Arthrobacter sp. ERGS1:01: one gene and its partner. The protein of the gene in region 2 interacts with the protein of the main gene of each other region in a pairwise test. Links are inferred from orthologs where the notes say so. Each region holds a gene or a part of one and is shown on either strand. Other genes may lie near its edges.

The links.
Region 1: the proteins of AL755_RS11550 (region 2) and AL755_RS16090 interact in binary tests that used the Escherichia coli proteins (3 or more experiments, as listed by UniProt). The link is inferred for Arthrobacter sp. ERGS1:01 from one-to-one orthologs.

The regions. Positions count from the first base shown.
Region 1 is NZ_CP012479.1:2,676,635-2,685,355, forward strand. The notes cover bases 2,695-7,028. They hold AL755_RS16090 (multifunctional oxoglutarate decarboxylase/oxoglutarate dehydrogenase thiamine pyrophosphate-binding subunit/dihydrolipoyllysine-residue succinyltransferase subunit), read left to right. Parts: upstream 2,695-3,006; coding sequence 3,007-6,828; downstream 6,829-7,028. Other genes in these bases: AL755_RS16095 (GDSL-type esterase/lipase family protein), read left to right, coding at 6,839-7,028. Outside these bases: AL755_RS16080 (LacI family DNA-binding transcriptional regulator), read left to right, coding at 137-1,159; AL755_RS16085 (GuaB1 family IMP dehydrogenase-related protein), read right to left, coding at 1,173-2,672; more of AL755_RS16095, read left to right, coding at 7,029-7,498; AL755_RS16100 (DUF4097 family beta strand repeat-containing protein), read left to right, coding at 7,657-8,550; AL755_RS16105 (PadR family transcriptional regulator), read left to right, coding at 8,550-8,721. UniProt on the Escherichia coli protein: E1 component of the 2-oxoglutarate dehydrogenase (OGDH) complex which catalyzes the decarboxylation of 2-oxoglutarate, the first step in the conversion of 2-oxoglutarate to succinyl-CoA and CO(2).
Region 2 is NZ_CP012479.1:1,701,658-1,708,954, reverse strand. What follows is about bases 2,966-5,875. They hold AL755_RS11550 (ABC-F family ATP-binding cassette domain-containing protein), read right to left. Parts: upstream 5,265-5,875; coding sequence 3,666-5,264; downstream 2,966-3,665. Other genes in these bases: AL755_RS11545 (biotin transporter BioY), read left to right, coding at 5,410-5,875; AL755_RS11555 (YbaK/EbsC family protein), read left to right, coding at 3,149-3,640; AL755_RS11560 (SURF1 family cytochrome oxidase biogenesis protein), read left to right, coding at 2,966-3,016. In the rest of the region: AL755_RS11580 (SDR family oxidoreductase), read right to left, coding at 1-441; AL755_RS11575 (beta-ketoacyl-ACP reductase), read right to left, coding at 483-1,217; AL755_RS11570 (DUF3099 domain-containing protein), read left to right, coding at 1,338-1,889; AL755_RS11565 (hypothetical protein), read left to right, coding at 1,886-2,119; more of AL755_RS11560, read left to right, coding at 2,123-2,965; more of AL755_RS11545, read left to right, coding at 5,876-6,066; AL755_RS11540 (energy-coupling factor ABC transporter ATP-binding protein), read left to right, coding at 6,063-6,782; AL755_RS11535 (energy-coupling factor transporter transmembrane component T family protein), read left to right, coding at 6,782-7,297. UniProt on the Escherichia coli protein: Genetic data indicate it may be involved in ribosome assembly or function.

The DNA.
Region 1 (8,721 bases), 980 kb from region 2 along the record:
AAAACCTTTTGACAACCGATTGCCAAAATGGTGCAACAAGCCTTATGGTTGCCTTGCAGGACAGTGGCGTCCATCACAATGGCAGTTTCGGCTGGCCCTGCGCCTTCTGCCAGAATCCCTCCTAGGACGTGCCTCCATGACTTTGCCTCTCGACGTTTCGCCGGACCGTCCCGCCACCATCCATGACGTTGCAGCCCTCTCCGGTGTTGCCGCGTCCACCGTCTCCCGTGCCCTGTCCACCCCGGGCCGCGTCAACTTCCGCACCCGGGCCCGGATCGAAGCGGCCGCGGCGCAGCTGCACTATGTACCCAACGCGCAGGCGAAGGCCCTCAGCCTTGGCCAAACCCGCGCCGTTGCCGTCCTGGTCGCGGACATCACCAACCCGTTCTACTTCGACATCATCCGCGGCACCCAGCTGCAGCTCAAGGCCGCCGGCTACCGGCAGTTGCTGGTGGATACAGAGGAATCCACCGAGGTGGAGGTCAACACGGCCGAGCAACTGCGGCAAACAGCGGACGGCCTCATTTTGACGGCATCACGGCTGAGCAACGAGGCGCTGATGGAAATGGCCGCCAAGATGCCGATCGTGACCATCAACCGCGACGTTCCGGGAGTCCCCTCGGTCATGCTCGACACGCCCACCGCCACCAACCAGGCACTGGACCACCTGATCTCGCTGGGCCATACGCATATTGCGTACCTGGCCGGCCCCGAAACCTCCAGTTCCAGCCGTCGCCGGTGGGAGGCGTTGTCGGCGGCCGCCGAGGAACGCCAGGTCAAGGTGGTGCGGTTGGGTCCCTTCGCCCCGCGCACGCACTCGGGCGCCGCGGCGGCGGACGCCCTGGTGCATTCGGGGGCCACCGCCGGCATCGCCTTCAATGACCTGATTGCAATCGGCATGTTGCAACGGCTGCGCGAACGGAAAGTCCGCGTACCCGAGGACATGAGCATCGTGGGTTGCGACGACATCTTTGGAGCCGACTTCTGCAGCCCGCCGCTGACCACGGTGACGGCTCCGGTGGAACGGGCCGGCCGGGATGCGGTGACCATGCTGTTGAGCCAGCTCAATCCCGGCTACGGCACGACGCCGCGCACCCACGCCGTGCTGCCGACCCACCTGACCATCAGGGGCTCCACCGGGCCGGCACCCGTGCACTAGCTCCGCACAACGGTTACCAGCTCTGCGGCAGCGGCCGGCCCTCCTCGTAGCCGGCAGCCGACTGCACGCCGACGATCGCGTTGGAGCGGAACGCCTCCAGCGATGACGCCCCCGCATAGGTGAACGAGCTGCGCAGCCCCGCGGTGATCATGTCCAGCAGGTCCTCGACGCCGGGGCGGGCCGGGTCAAGGTACATCTTGGAGGTGGAGATGCCCTCCTCGAACAATCCCTTGCGGGCCCGCTCAAAGGCCTGGTCTCCCGAGGTCCGGTTTTGCACGGCCCGGGCGGAGGCCATGCCGAAGCTCTCCTTGTAGCGTCGCCCGTCGGCGTCGACCTGCAGGTCCCCGGGGCTCTCGAAGGTGCCGGCAAACCAGGAGCCGATCATGACCTGGCTGGCACCGGCGGCCAGGGCGAGGGCGACGTCGCGCGGGTAGCGCACTCCCCCGTCGGCCCACACGTGCGCGCCCAGCTCCGCGGCCGCCGTCGAACATTCCAGCACGGCGGAGAACTGGGGCCGTCCCACGGCCGTCATCATGCGGGTGGTGCACATGGCGCCCGGTCCCACACCCACCTTGAGGATGTCCGCGCCGGCCTCCACCAGGTCGCGGACGCCGGCCGCGCTGACCACGTTGCCCGCAGCGACGGGAACGGCCGGGTTCAGGCCGCGGACGGCCCGCAGTGCGTCAAGCATCTTGTTTTGGTGCCCGTGGGCCGTGTCCACCACGAGCGCGTCGACGCCATACTCCAGGAGGGCCGCGGCCTTGGCCGAGACGTCGCCGTTGATGCCCACGGCGACCCCAATCCGCAGGCGGCCCGTGGCATCCACGGCAGGCTGGTAGATGGTGGATCGCAGCGCACCGGTGCGGGTCAGCGCGCCAAGCACGTGCCCGTCCCGCACCACGGGGGCAAAGTCGGTGCCGGCCGAGTCCAGTATGGCAAAGGCTCCGCGCAGGGCCAGGTCCGTTTCGGCCTTGGCCTCGGCGGCGGTCATGGTGCCGGCATCCGCCCGGGCGCGGATGGCGTCAAACGGGGTCGCGTCAATCGTCAGCGCCTTGCTGCGCATCACGGACGCCAGGGAGGAGAACCTATCGACGCCTTCACAGTCGGCACCGCGCACCAGGCCGACAAATACGCCGTCCTCGACCACCACCACTGCGTTGTGGGCCCGCTTGGTCATCAGGTGGACGGCGTCGACAACGATGTCGGCCGGGGACATGGTCAACGGGGTCTCAAACAAGGTGTCCCGCATCTTCACCCATTCGGTGACGGCGCCAAGCACCTTCAACGGAATGTCCTGGGGCAGGATCGCAAGGCCGCCGCGCCGGGCCACCGTTTCGGCCATCCGCTTGCCCGAGACCGCCGTCATGTTGGCCACGACCAGCGGGATGGTGGTTCCGGTGCCGTCACCGCTGGAGAGGTCGACGTCGAGCCGGGAGGTGATGGTGGAGCGGGAGGGGACCAGGAACACGTCCGAATAGGTGAGGTCCGTGGCGGGCGGGGTAAGAAAACGCATGTGCACTCCAACTAGTGGGTCGATGGTTGCCGCAGCGGCCAGTCGGGCCAAGGTGGCGGCACTTCCCGAGTCTAGCCAAGACGCGCGCCCAAGGCGGTTCGGTGACGGGGAAATGCGGAATTTTGATCCCGCCGCGGACGCGCCGAAGCCCAGATTGGCATGCAGCCTGCGAAGCTCACTAGACTTACAGGCGGTAAGGGTTTGAAGGATCCTTTGCCATCGATCGAATAGGTCCTGCGGCTTTGGGGCTGAAGGCATCCCTCTGCGGGTGTTTTTGCGCCGCACGGCCTATGCATAGCGGGCAACAAGAACTCATGGAAGAGGCGTATTACACGTGCCAGAGCAATCCATCCACCGTCTACCCGAGGAATTTGGCGGAAACGAGTGGCTCGTCGATGAACTGTACGAGCGCTACCAGGCCGACAAGAACTCCGTGGATACAAAGTGGTGGCCACTTTTTGCATCCTTCGACGCCGACGAGGCCGCCGGCAACGGACGCCACACTGCAGCCAATTCCGCCCCTGTCACGGCCCCGATCCCGGTAGTTCCGGCCCCCGCTGCGGCAACGCCCGCCCCGGTGGCACCGACGACGCCGGCCGCCACCGCCCCGGCAGCTGCCGCGGCACCGGCTGCTGCGGCGCCCGCTGCTCCGGCAACAGCCCCCAAGGCACCCGCGGCACCCCGTCCGCCGGCCCCCGCCAAGGATGCCGCCCGCACGGGCACCACCCCCATCCCGGCCCAGCTCCCCAAGACCGCCAAGGACAACTCCGTCCCCGACAAGGCCGTCGAAACCGTGCTCAAGGGACCGGCCAAGGCCATTGCCGCGAACATGATCTCCAGCCTGGAGGTGCCCACCGCCACAAGCGTGCGCGCCATCCCGGCGAAGCTGCTGATTGACAACCGCCTTGTCATCAACTCCAACCTGGCCCGCGCCCGTGGCGGCAAGGTCTCCTTCACGCACTTGATCGGTTACGCCGTCATCAAGGCACTGGCCGCCTTCCCCTCCATGAACGTCTCCTACGACGTCATCGACGGCAAGCCCGTGGCCGTCCAGCCGCCCCACGTAAACTTCGGCATCGCGATCGACATGCCCAAGCCGGACGGCACCCGCCTGCTCATGGTGCCGAACATCAAGAAGGCGGAGACCCTGAACTTCGCCGAGTTCTGGCACACCTACGAGGACCTGATCAAGCGTGCCCGCAACGGCAAGCTCACGGCCGACGACCACGCCGGCACCACGGTTTCGCTGACCAACCCCGGCGGCATCGGCACCGTCCACTCCGTGCCGCGGCTGTCCAAGGGCCAGGCCGCGATCATCGGCGTCGGCGCACTGGACTACCCGGCCGAGTACCAGGGTGCCAGCCCCAAGATCATCGCCCAGAACGCGGTCTCGAAGATCCTAACGCTGACCTCCACCTACGACCACCGCGTCATCCAGGGTGCCGGATCCGGCGAATTCCTGAAGAAGATCCACCAGCTCCTGCTCGGGGCCGAGAACTTCTACGACGAAATCTTCGAGTCGCTGCGCATCCCGTACGAGCCCGTGCGCTGGAGCCTTGACCTGCAGGTGGACCCGGCCGACGAGATCAACAAGGTTGCCCGGATCCAGCAGCTGATCCACTCCTACCGCGTGCGCGGCCACCTGATGGCCGACACCGACCCGCTGGAATACGTCCAGCGCCGCCACCCCGACCTTGACGTGCTCACCTACGGGCTGACCCTGTGGGACCTGGACCGCGAATGGCCCACCGGCGGATTCGGCGGCGCACAGAAGCTGCTCCTGCGCGACATCCTCGGCGTGCTGCGTGACGCGTACTGCCGCACCACGGGCGTGGAATACATGCACATCCAGGAGCCCGAGCAGCGCCAGTGGTTCCAGGACGAGCTTGAGCACCCGTACTCCAAGCCCAGCCGCGAAGAGCAGCTGCGCATTGTCTCGAAGCTGAACTCGGCCGAGGCCTTTGAGACGTTCCTGCAGACGAAGTTCGTCGGCCAGAAGCGCTTCTCCCTGGAAGGCGGCGAGTCCCTGATTCCGCTGCTTGACTCCATCATCTCCGACGCCGCCGACGACGGCCTGGACGAGGTTGCGATCGGCATGGCCCACCGTGGCCGGCTGAACGTGCTCACCAACATTGCCGGCAAGACCTACGCTCAGGTGTTCCGCGAATTTGAGGGCACCCAGGACGTTCGCAGCATCCAGGGCTCCGGCGACGTCAAGTACCACCTCGGCACGGAGGGTACGTTCACCTCCGACGCCGGCAACGAGACCAAGGTCTACCTGGCCGCGAACCCGTCGCACCTGGAAGCCGTCGACGCCGTGCTTGAGGGCATCGTCCGCGCCAAGCAGGACCGCCTGGACCAGGGCGAGAACTTCCCCGTGCTGCCCATCATGGTGCACGGCGACGCGGCCTTTGCCGGCCAGGGCGTTGTGTCCGAGACCCTGAACCTGTCCCAGCTGCGCGGCTACCGCGTGGGCGGAACCATCCACGTGGTGGTCAACAACCAGGTGGGCTTCACGACGTCGCCGTCGTCCTCGCGTTCCTCCGTGTACTCCACGGACATCGCCAAGATGATCCAGGCGCCCGTGTTCCACGTCAACGGCGACGACCCCGAAGCCGTGGTGCGCGTGGCCCAGCTGGCGTACCAGTTCCAGCAGCGCTTCCGCAAGGACGTTGTCATCGACATGGTCTGCTACCGCCGTCGCGGCCACAACGAGGGTGACGACCCCTCCATGACGCAGCCGCTGATGTACAACCTGATCGAGGCCAAGCGCTCCGTCCGCCGCCTGTACACCGAGGCCCTGATCGGCCGCGGCGACATCACGGAAGAGGAAGCCACCCAGCTGCTCCGTGACTACCAGGAACGCCTGGAGCGCGTCTTTGCCGAAACACACGCGGCCCAGACGTCCCCGATCCCGGTCATCACCAAGGACGCCGCTGCCGTCTCCGACCTGGAGCGGCCCATCGCCCAGCAGGCGGACTCCGGGGTCAACGACCCCAAGGTCACCGCCATCTCGGCCCAGGTGCTCGGACGCATCGGCGCCGCCCACACGGCCATTCCGGAGGGCTTCACGGTCCACCCGAAGCTCAAGGCCCTGCTGGAAAAGCGCGAGACCATGTCCCGCGAAGGCGGCATCGACTGGGGCTTTGGCGAACTCGCCGCCTTTGGTTCGCTGCTCCTTGAAGGCGTCCCCGTCCGCCTCGCCGGCCAGGACTCGCGCCGCGGCACGTTCGTGCAGCGCCACGCCGTGTTCCACGACCGTGCCAACGGCCGTGTCTGGACCCCCATTGGCGGCCTCAGCGAGGACCAGGCCAAGCTGTGGATCTACGACTCCCTGCTGAGCGAATACGCGGCCATGGGCTTCGAATACGGCTACTCGGTGGAACGCCCGGATGCGCTGGTGCTGTGGGAGGCCCAGTTCGGCGACTTCGCCAACGGCGCCCAGACCATCATGGACGAGTTCATCTCCTCAGCCGAGCAGAAGTGGGGCCAGCGGTCCTCGCTGGTGCTCATGCTGCCGCACGGCTACGAGGGCCAGGGCCCGGACCACTCCTCGGCCCGCATTGAGCGCTACCTGCAGATGTGCGCGGAGGACAACATGATCGTTGCCAACCCGACCACGCCGGCGTCGCACTTCCACCTGCTGCGCCGCCAGGCCTACAGCAAGCCGCGCAAGCCGTTGATCATCTTCACGCCCAAGCAGCTGCTGCGCCTGAAGGCCGCCGCGTCCAGCGTGGAGGACTTCACCACGGGCGGCTTCCGTCCCGTGATCGGCGACCATGCCAAGGTTGACGCCAACGCCGTGGACCGCGTGGTGCTGGTCTCCGGACGCCTATACTACGACCTCCTCGCCGCCCGCGAGAAGGCCAACGACACCAAGGCCGTGATCATCCGCGTCGAGCAGCTCTACCCGCTGCCGTTGGCGGAGATCAAGGCCGAACTGGCGAAGTACCCGAACGCCGAGGTTGTCTGGGCCCAGGATGAGCCCGCCAACCAGGGCCCGTGGCCGTTCATGGGCCTGAATCTGGCCCCGGAGCTGGACAAGAAGCTGACGCGGGTTTCCCGTCCGGCCTCCGCATCCACCGCAACGGGTTCGGCGAAGAACCACGCCGTGGAGCAGACGCTGCTCGTCAAGCAAGCATTCGAACGCAACTAAAGCGGTGACGATGCCCGGTCTGCTCGACAGGCCGGGCATCTTTCATTTGATGGACCAGGAAAGGGATGCCGTGGAAAAGCGGGAACTGCGAATTGTGGCAGTGGGAGACGAGCTGGTAGCCGGAGTGGGCGATCCCCGAGCACTGGGCTGGCTTGGCCGGGTTCTTGCCAGGACGCCGCAGGAGAGCGTAAGCGTTGAACCTTACATTCTGGCCAGCCCGCGGGAAGGCACCGAGGCGCTGGCGGGCCGCTGGCTGCTGGAGGCGGGGAAGCGTTTCGACGACTTCCACGAAAACCGGCTCGTCATCGGCCTCTCCGGTCGCGACATCGAGTACGGCCTGTCCACGGCGCGCAGCCGGCTGAACCTGGCGAACATCCTCGACGGCGCCACCCAGCTGAACATCCCGGTGTTCGTGGTGGGCCCGCCGCCGTCGCTGGACCCTGCCCTGAACAGAAAACTGGCGGAGCTGAACACGGCGTTTGCCGACGTCACCACGCGGCGCAAGCACCACTACGTGGACACGTTCTCCCCCCTGCAAAACCACGAACAGTGGCGAAACGACGTCGCCGTGAACGGCGGCGCCCCCGGGCAGGCCGGCTACGGCCTCATGGCCTGGCTGGTGCTGCACCGCGGCTGGCACCAATGGCTGGACCTCCCCGAGGCCGGCTAGGCCCCACCCAGCCGACCCGCAGCAGGGATCGAGAATCCACGTGGTTTTCGATCTTTGCTGCGGGTCAGCTTTTTAAGTTTCGCGATATATCTTGAAATCCCCCAGAACGCGTTATATCGTGTTCCTACAACGCGATATAACGTGAACGGGGTGTTGCAATGAATGAACGGACATGGTCGGTCGACGAACCCCTGACCATTGAATTTGACGGCTTGTCGGAGGTGCGCCTGGCCCTGGTCAAGGGGCGCTTCGACATTGTCGTGACGGAAAGCCCGGTGGCCACGCTTGAGATCAGCGAGGTGGAGGGCCAGCCGCTGGATGTCACCTTTGCCGACGGCGTGCTGAAGGTGGAGCACTTCAACGCCGCCAACTGGCTGACCCGCCTGATCAACTTCCAATCCACCGCGCGGGCCGTCATGAGCATCGCCGTGCCGCCGGGGACCACTGTCAACGCCGCCACGGTGAACGGCGACGGCATGGTCAGCGGGAGCCACAAGACCACGCTGCGCACCGTGAGCGGGTCATTGATGTCCGACGCCACGCACGGGATGCTGAGCCTGGACACCGTCAGCGGGGAGATCATTGCCCGCAACCACACCGGCCACCTGGCGGCCAAGAGCGTTTCGGGCGAAGTAACGGCGTCGGGATGGCTGGATTCAATCCGCGCCAGCACCGTCTCGGCCAACGCCACCTTCGATGTGTTCGGCACGCCTTCCAGCCTGGTTGCCAAGTCCGTCTCCGGCGACATCACCGTGCGGCTGCCACAGACCGTGGGCGTGGCCGTCACGGCGTCCAGCGCCTCGGGAGTCGTGGTGGTGGGCGAAGACCGCTTCAGCAACCCCGGCCAGACCACGCACACCTCGGCCGGCGCCAAGGCGCCGCGCCTGGAAGTGCGCACCTCCACGATCTCCGGAAACCTTTCGGTCCTCTTTGCCGAACCGGCCGACGACGGAATGGCGGCCGGTTCCGCCGAGAACGGGCCTGCCGACGTCGGGCCCGGCGACGGCGAGCCCGGCGACGGCGGCTTCAACGAATCCGGGGAGGGAAGCTGATGGCCGCCGTCTTTGCCCACGGCGCCCTGCGCCTGTACCTCCTGGCACTGCTGGAGGAGGGCCCCAAGCATGGTTACGAGGTCATCAAGGCACTCAGCGACCGCTTTGGCGGCACCTACTCCCCCAGTGCCGGCACCGTGTATCCGCGGCTGGCCAAGCTGCAGGAGGAGG
Region 2 (7,297 bases):
CATGGTGGGCGTGGTTTCGATGAAGTGCGCCTGGTGGCTCGTGACGAACACCACACGGGAACCGGGCTTCATGACGGGCAGGGCCGCGTTGAGCAGGTTGACCTGGGCGTCGCGGTTCAGCTTGAGGGCGTAGTCCTCGGCCATGCCGCCTTCCATGCCGCCGGAGGCGTTGAGCACCAGCAGGTCGAGCGAGCCAAAGTTCTCCATGGCGGCGCTGACCAGGGCGTGCACGCCCTCGCGCTCGGTCAGGTCGGCGCCCACGGCGACGGCGCGGCCGCCGGCCTCCACGATCTGTGCCACGACCTTGTTGGCGCGCGGTGCCTTCTGGCGGTAGTTGACCACCACGGCCGCACCTTCCGCGGCCAGGTTCTTGGCCACGTCGGCGCCAACGCCGCGCGATGAACCGGTGACGATAGCTGTCTTTCCGTCAAGCTTTCCCATAAACAATCCTTCGTTTCTCTATGAACAAGTAAAAGGTGGGCCTAGTGGCCCATGCCGAGTCCGCCGTCGACCGGGATGACCGCGCCGGAGATGTAGGCGGCCTCGTCGCTGGAGACCCAGCGGACCACGTTGGCCACTTCCTCGGCGGAGGCAAAACGGCCGGCCGGAATCGTGGAGAGGTACTGCTTTTGCGTGTCCTCGGGGAGGGCCGCGGTCATGTCGGTGCTGATGAAGCCGGGGGCCACCACGTTGGCGGTGATGCCGCGGGAGCCGAGCTCGCGGGTCAGTGACCGGGCAATGCCCACCAGACCGGCCTTTGACGCTGCGTAGTTGATCTGCCCCGGCGAGCCGTAGAGGCCCACCACGGAGGAAATCAGCACCACACGGCCCTTGCGCAGGCGGATCATGCCCTTGGAGGCGCGCTTGATGACGCGGAACGCGCCGGTCAGGTTCGTGTCGATGACCGAGGTGAAATCGTCCTCGCTCATGCGCAGCAGCAGGGTGTCCTTGGTGATGCCGGCGTTGGCCACGAGCACTTCCACGGGGCCGTGGGCCGCCTCGACCTCGGTGAACGCGGCGTCGATCGATGCGGCGTCGGTCACATCGGCCTGCACGCCAAGGATGCCCTCGGGCAGTTCGGACGGGCTCCGGAACGTGACGGCCACCTTGTCGCCGTTGGCCAGGAAGGCCTGCGCAATGGCCAGGCCGATGCCGCGGTTACCACCGGTAACAAGGACGCTGCGGCCCTGTCCGGGTGCGTTGGCGGGTGCATTCATGTATTCCTCCAAGATTCGTTGCTCGCATTGCATCCTACGGGAAAGCCGCATTGGCACGCACTTGGGCTTTTTGGTTGTGCACACCGGCAGTGAGAGAATGAAGGCGTCCCTTGGAGTGTGATGAAAGACCAATCAGCAATGCCCGCGTCCGGTACCGGGCCGCGGAAACGCTACCGCCGCGCTGCCGCCGTACCCGAGGTCCAGACCATCACCAACGCCGCCGAGGCGCACAGCCAGGAGATGCACGGACGGCTCGTGAAGTACGCCACGGCCATGGGTATCCGCATGGTCTGCATCGTGCTCATTTTCGTCTTTGACGGCTGGTTCAAGCTGATCCCCGTCGTGGGCGCCGTGCTGTTGCCCTGGGTTGCCGTGGTCATCGCCAACGCCGGGGCCGACACCGTGCACGTGGAGCAGGCCTCGCTGCTGGATGAGGCTCCCCCGTTTGAGCTGGCCTCCGCCCCCGTGGATCCGGACGACGACGGACAGGTCCTGCTACAGGGCGAGCTGGTCGACGACGACGATGCCTCACCCGCCGCCATGGACGACGACGGCGCCCCCACCCCGGGCTCCGAATCCGGCCCGGGCGGAACCGGGCCCGCCGGACATGAAGCCCATGAGAATGAACGCCGGAACCCTGGCCGCAGCGGAACGACGGAGGCCACGGCATGAACCTTTTGGACATGATGGGTTCGGAGCCCGCACCCACCATCTGCTCCCGCAAGGGCTGCCGCGCCGCCGCCACCACGCAGCTGCTCTGGAACAACCCGCGTATCCACACACCTGAGCGGCGTAAGATATGGCTGGCCTGCGATGACCATGTCGCGTGGCTGGAAGATTATTTGCAAAGCCGGTCCCTCTGGAAGGAAACCGTGCCGATGACCAATGAGGAACCCGCCTAATACATGAAGACGTACAAGTTCCTGTTTTCCAGCAAGTGGGCCGGCTATTTTGTGATGGCGCTGATCTTTGCCATCGCCTGCGTGGCCCTGGGCAACTGGCAGATGAACCGGCGCAATGAGGTCGTGGCGGACATCGCCAAGATCACCGCCAACTACTCCTCCGCGCCCGTTCCGTACAGCACCATGGCGAACGACTTCGCGCACTTTGACTCCACTAAGGAGTGGACCCAGGTCACCATGAAGGGCGTTTACAAGACGGCCGACCAACGGGTTGTCCGGAACCGCCCGCTCAACGGCCAGCCCGGTTACGAGGTGCTGGTGCCCCTGACCCTGGATAATGGCGACACCGTCATCATCGACCGCGGCTGGCTGCCCATTGGCGACAAGGACCCCGGGCACCCGGACTCCGTCCCGCAACCGGCGTCCGGAGAGGTCACGGTGGTGGCCAGGCTGCGGCCGGCCGAGGCCAAACTCAACCGTGGCGCCCCGGCGGGCCAGTTGGCCTCCATTGAGCTCGGCGACTACGCGACTCAGCTGAGCTACCCCATCAAGACCGGCGCGTATGCCCAGCTCGCCACCGAATCCCCCGCCGCGGCGGTCAACCCCATTGGCTTCCCCGCCCCGTCCATCGACGAGGGCTCGCACCTCAGCTACGCCATGCAGTGGATCTGCTTCGGCGTACTGGCTTTTGTGGGCTTCGGCTACGCCGCCCGGATGCAGCGACGCAATGACGAATTCGACGAACTTGAGGCTGCCGAGACCGGCATCCCGGTCGAGGAAATCTATGGCCGCGGTTCCGCATTCCACCCCCGTCGGCTGAAGAAGGTCAAGAAGCCCGGGGCCCGCGCCTCGGCCGAGGAAGAGGAAGACGCGCTGCTGGATTCTCAGGGCTTCTAAGCGTATTTGACGCATATCGGCGCTTTCCGGGCTTATCGGCGGGTCAGGAACCGCCCATAAGCCGGGAAACCGCCGTTATGCGACGTAAGCGCGGTTGTGTGGAGGCTGTGACATTGCCCATAGACTGGGACCATGAGTGCTGAAGCAACCCCGGAAACCGCCAATCCCGTCGTCGAGAACGTGCGCCGGGCGCTGCTGGCCGCGGGGCTCCCCGACACGGTCATCGTCGTGGAGGAAACCGTCGCGACGGCGGCCACAGCTGCAGCAGCCCTGGGTTGTGAGGTGGGCGCAATCGCCAACAGCCTGATTTTTGAATGCGGCGGCGAACCGTTGTTGATCCTGGCCAGCGGGGCCGCGAAGGTCAACGCGAAGCTGGTGGCCAGGGAGCACGGTTTGCCCAAGATTGGCCGGGCCACCCCCGAGTTCGTGCTGGAGCACGCCGGGCAGCCGGTGGGTGGTGTCGCCCCCTTGGGGCACCGGGCACCCATCCGGGCATTTTTGGACACGGACCTGGCCCGCTTCCCGCTCCTGTGGGCGGGCGCGGGAAGCCATCAGGCCATGTTGTCCCTCACGTATGAGGAACTGTTGTGGGTCACCGGCGCGGTGCCGACGGCGGTCCGCTGACCGCCGTCGCTGCCGGGCGTGGGGACTAAGCCAGGGTGATCAGGTCCAGGTAATCCGGGTTCCAGAGGTCCTCGTCGCCGTCGGGCAGCAGGACCACGCGCTCGGGATCGAGTGCCTCCACGGCGCCTTCATCGTGGCTGACCAGGACCACGGCTCCGCTGTAGTTCTTCAGGGCGCCGAGGATCTCCGCGCGGCTGGCGGGGTCAAGGTTGTTCGTGGGCTCATCGAGGAGCAGCACGTTGGCCGAGGACGCCACGATCGTGGCCAGCGCCAGGCGGGTCTTCTCACCACCGGAGAGAACCCCGGCCGGCTTGTTGACGTCGTCGCCGGAGAACAGGAAGGATCCGAGGATCCCGCGCACTTCGGCGTCGTTCATGTCACCGGCGGCCGAGCGCATGTTTTCCAGCACGGTGCGGGTGACGTCGAGGGTGTCGTGCTCCTGGGCGTAGTAGCCCACCTTGAGCCCGTGCCCGTGGATGATCTCCCCGGTGTCCGGCTTGGCCACGCCGGCCAGCATGCGCAGGAGCGTGGTCTTGCCGGCACCGTTGAGGCCCAGGATGACCACCTTGGAGCCGCGGTCGATCGCCAGGCTGACGTCGGTGAAGATTTCCAGCGAGCCGTAGGACTTGCTCAGGCCCTCGGCCATGAGCGGGGTCTTCCCGCACGGTGAGGGGTCCGGGAAGCGCAGCGCGGCAACCTTGTCCTGGGCCCGGACGTCCTCCAGGCCGGCCAGCAGGCGTTCGGCACGCTTGGCCATGTTCTGGGCGGCGACGGCCTTGGTGGCCTTGGCACGCATCTTGTTGGCCTGCTCCATGAGGACTCCGGCCTTCTTTTCCGCGTTGGCGCGTTCCCGGCGTCGGGCCCGTTCGTCGGTCTCGCGCTGGGCCAGGTACTTCTTCCAGCCCAGGTTGTACTGGTCGATCGTGGCGCGGTTGGCGTCCAGGTGGAAGACCTTGTTCACCGTGGCCTCGAGCAGATCGGTGTCGTGGCTGATCACGATCAGCCCGCCCTGATGGCTCTTGAGGAAGTCCCGCAGCCAGGCGATGGAGTCGGCGTCAAGGTGGTTCGTGGGCTCATCGAGGAGCATGGTCTGGGCGCCGGAGAAAAGAATCCGGGCGAGTTCCACACGGCGGCGCTGACCACCGGAGAGCGTCTTCAGCGGCTGGTTCAGGATCCGCTCCGGCAGGGCCAGGTTGGAGGAGATGGCGGCGGCCTCAGCCTCGGCAGCATAGCCCCCGCCGGCCAGGAATTCCTGCTCGAGCCGGTCATAGCGGCGCATGGCCTTGTCCCGGACGTTGTTGTCCTCGCTGGCCATGTCGTGCTCGGCGGCGCGCAGCTTGGTGATGACCTTGTCCAGGTCGCGGGCGGCAAGGATCCTGTCCTTCGCCAGCTGTTCCATGTCGGGAGTGCGGGGATCCTGGGGCAGGTAGCCGATCTCGCCGCTGCGGGTGACCTTGCCGCCGGCAGGCAGGCCCTCCCCTGCCAGGACGCGGGTCAGCGTCGTCTTGCCGGCACCGTTACGTCCCACCAGGCCGATCTTGTCACCCTTGTCGATCCGAAATGACACTTCGTCCATGAGCAGTCGCGCCCCGGCGCGTAACTCAAGGTCTTGGACCGTAATCAACGTAGTAACCTTTCACGTAAGTGGGTAAGTGCCGCGAAACGAACGTCTGCCCCTTAAATACTGGCAGGACTTGCGTTGAACAACCTGTCCAGTCTAGCGAGGTTCCGGCACAACAAAAATCCCCAGGCATCGGAAAGTAGTGAGAATGAATCGAACATCACGCCCGCAGCAGGAAAAGCTTGTCCCTGCGACGGATTCGACGGCGGCACCGGCCCCCCTGCAGTCTTCCGTGACTGCCGGACGACGCCGTTTCACCGCGGTTGACCTGTCCCTGATCGCCGTTTTCGCCGCACTCCTTGCCGCCTCCATCGCGGTGCCCGGCATCAATGTGGGCCCGCTGGGTGTGGCGATTACGCTGCAGACCCTGGTGGTCAGCCTGTGCGGGCTCGTTCTGGGATTTGCCCGCGGCACGGCCGCCGTCGGCCTGTACATCCTCCTGGGGTTGATTGGCCTGCCCATCTTCAGCGGCTTCCGTGCCGGTCCGGCCGTGTTGGCCAGCCCGTCGGCCGGCTACATCATCGGCTTCATCTTTGGCGTGGCCGTGGTGGGCCTGTTGGCCAGCTGGGCCGTGCGCAGCCGTTTCCGCGCCGCAGCGCTGTTCGGTGCCGCCCTGGCCGGCATGGTGGTCATCCACGCGAGCGGGATCATCGGCTTCGTCATCAAGGGCATGAGCCTGCCGGCGGCCATCGGTGCCGACGCCATCTACCTGCCCGGTGACATCCTCAAGAACGTCATTGCCGTGGCCATCGCGCTGAGCCTGCACCGTGCTTTCCCCGATGTGTTGGTGCGACGCCGCCGGTGACCGTCCCAGCATCACGTTCAATCGTCCTGTCGGCGGCCGGGGTTTCCATTCCCCCGGCCGATGCCCGGGACACTGCTCCGAAAACCATCCTCCGGCCGCTTTCCCTGGAGCTGCGCGAACAGCGGATTGCCGTCATCGGCGCCAACGGCTCCGGCAAGTCCACGCTGCTGCGCCTGCTCAACGGGCTGGTGCTTCCGTCTACGGGCACCGTTGGCGTCAACGGCCTCGACACCCGCACCCAGGGTTCGGCCGTGCGTCGCACGGTTGGTTTTGTCTTCACCGACCCGTTGTCGCAGCTCGTCATGCCCACGCCCGTGGAGGACGTGGAGTTGTCCCTGCGCCGGCTCAAGCTGGGCAAGAAAGAACGGCGCGCCAAGGCCGAATCCATCCTGGAGTCCTATGGGCTGGCGCACCTATCCGGCAACAGCGTTTACGAGCTCTCCGGCGGCGAACGCCAGCTGGTGGCGTTGGCTGCGGTGCTGGCCGTGGAGCCTTCCATCCTGGTCCTCGACGAGCCGTCCACGCTGCTGGACCTGCGCAACACGCGTTTGCTGCGCGAACGATTGGAGCAACTGCCCCAACAGATCATCATGTCCACCCATGACCTGTCCCTGGCCGCCACCTTTGAGCGGATCCTGGTGGTCGACGACGCCGGCATCGCCTTTGACGGTCCGGCCGCCGAGGCCGTGGACCGGTACCGGGCCTTGGTGGGCTGATGCGCGGGCACGCCCATTTGGTGGCCGGGTACATTCCCGGCACCTCCTTTGTCCACCGCATGCCGCTGGGGCTAAAAGCAGTCCTGCTGCTTTTAGTGGCCGTGCTGTGCCTGGCCTCCCCCGCCATACCGGTGGGAATCGGGGCCGCCGTCACGACCTTCGTCCTGGTGATGGTGGTTGCGTCCCATGCCCTTGCGGGCTTGCCCTGGCGGAGGCTGTGGAGCGCCCTTCGCATGATGATTGTGTTCCTGGTGCTCATCGCGGCCTACCAGTGGTGGCAGCACGGCCCGGTGGTGGCCTGGCAGGTGATAGCGGCGATCGTTGCCACCGTGCTGGCGTCCAACGTGCTCACCGCGACCACGCCCGTCGACGAACTATTGGACGGTCTCGACGCCATGGTGCGCCCGTTGGAGCGGTTCGGCGCGGATCCCGAACGGTTTTCGCTGACCGTGGCGCTCATGCTGCGCAGCATCCCCTTTGTGATTGGCGCGTTCAGCGACGTCCGCGATGCCGCC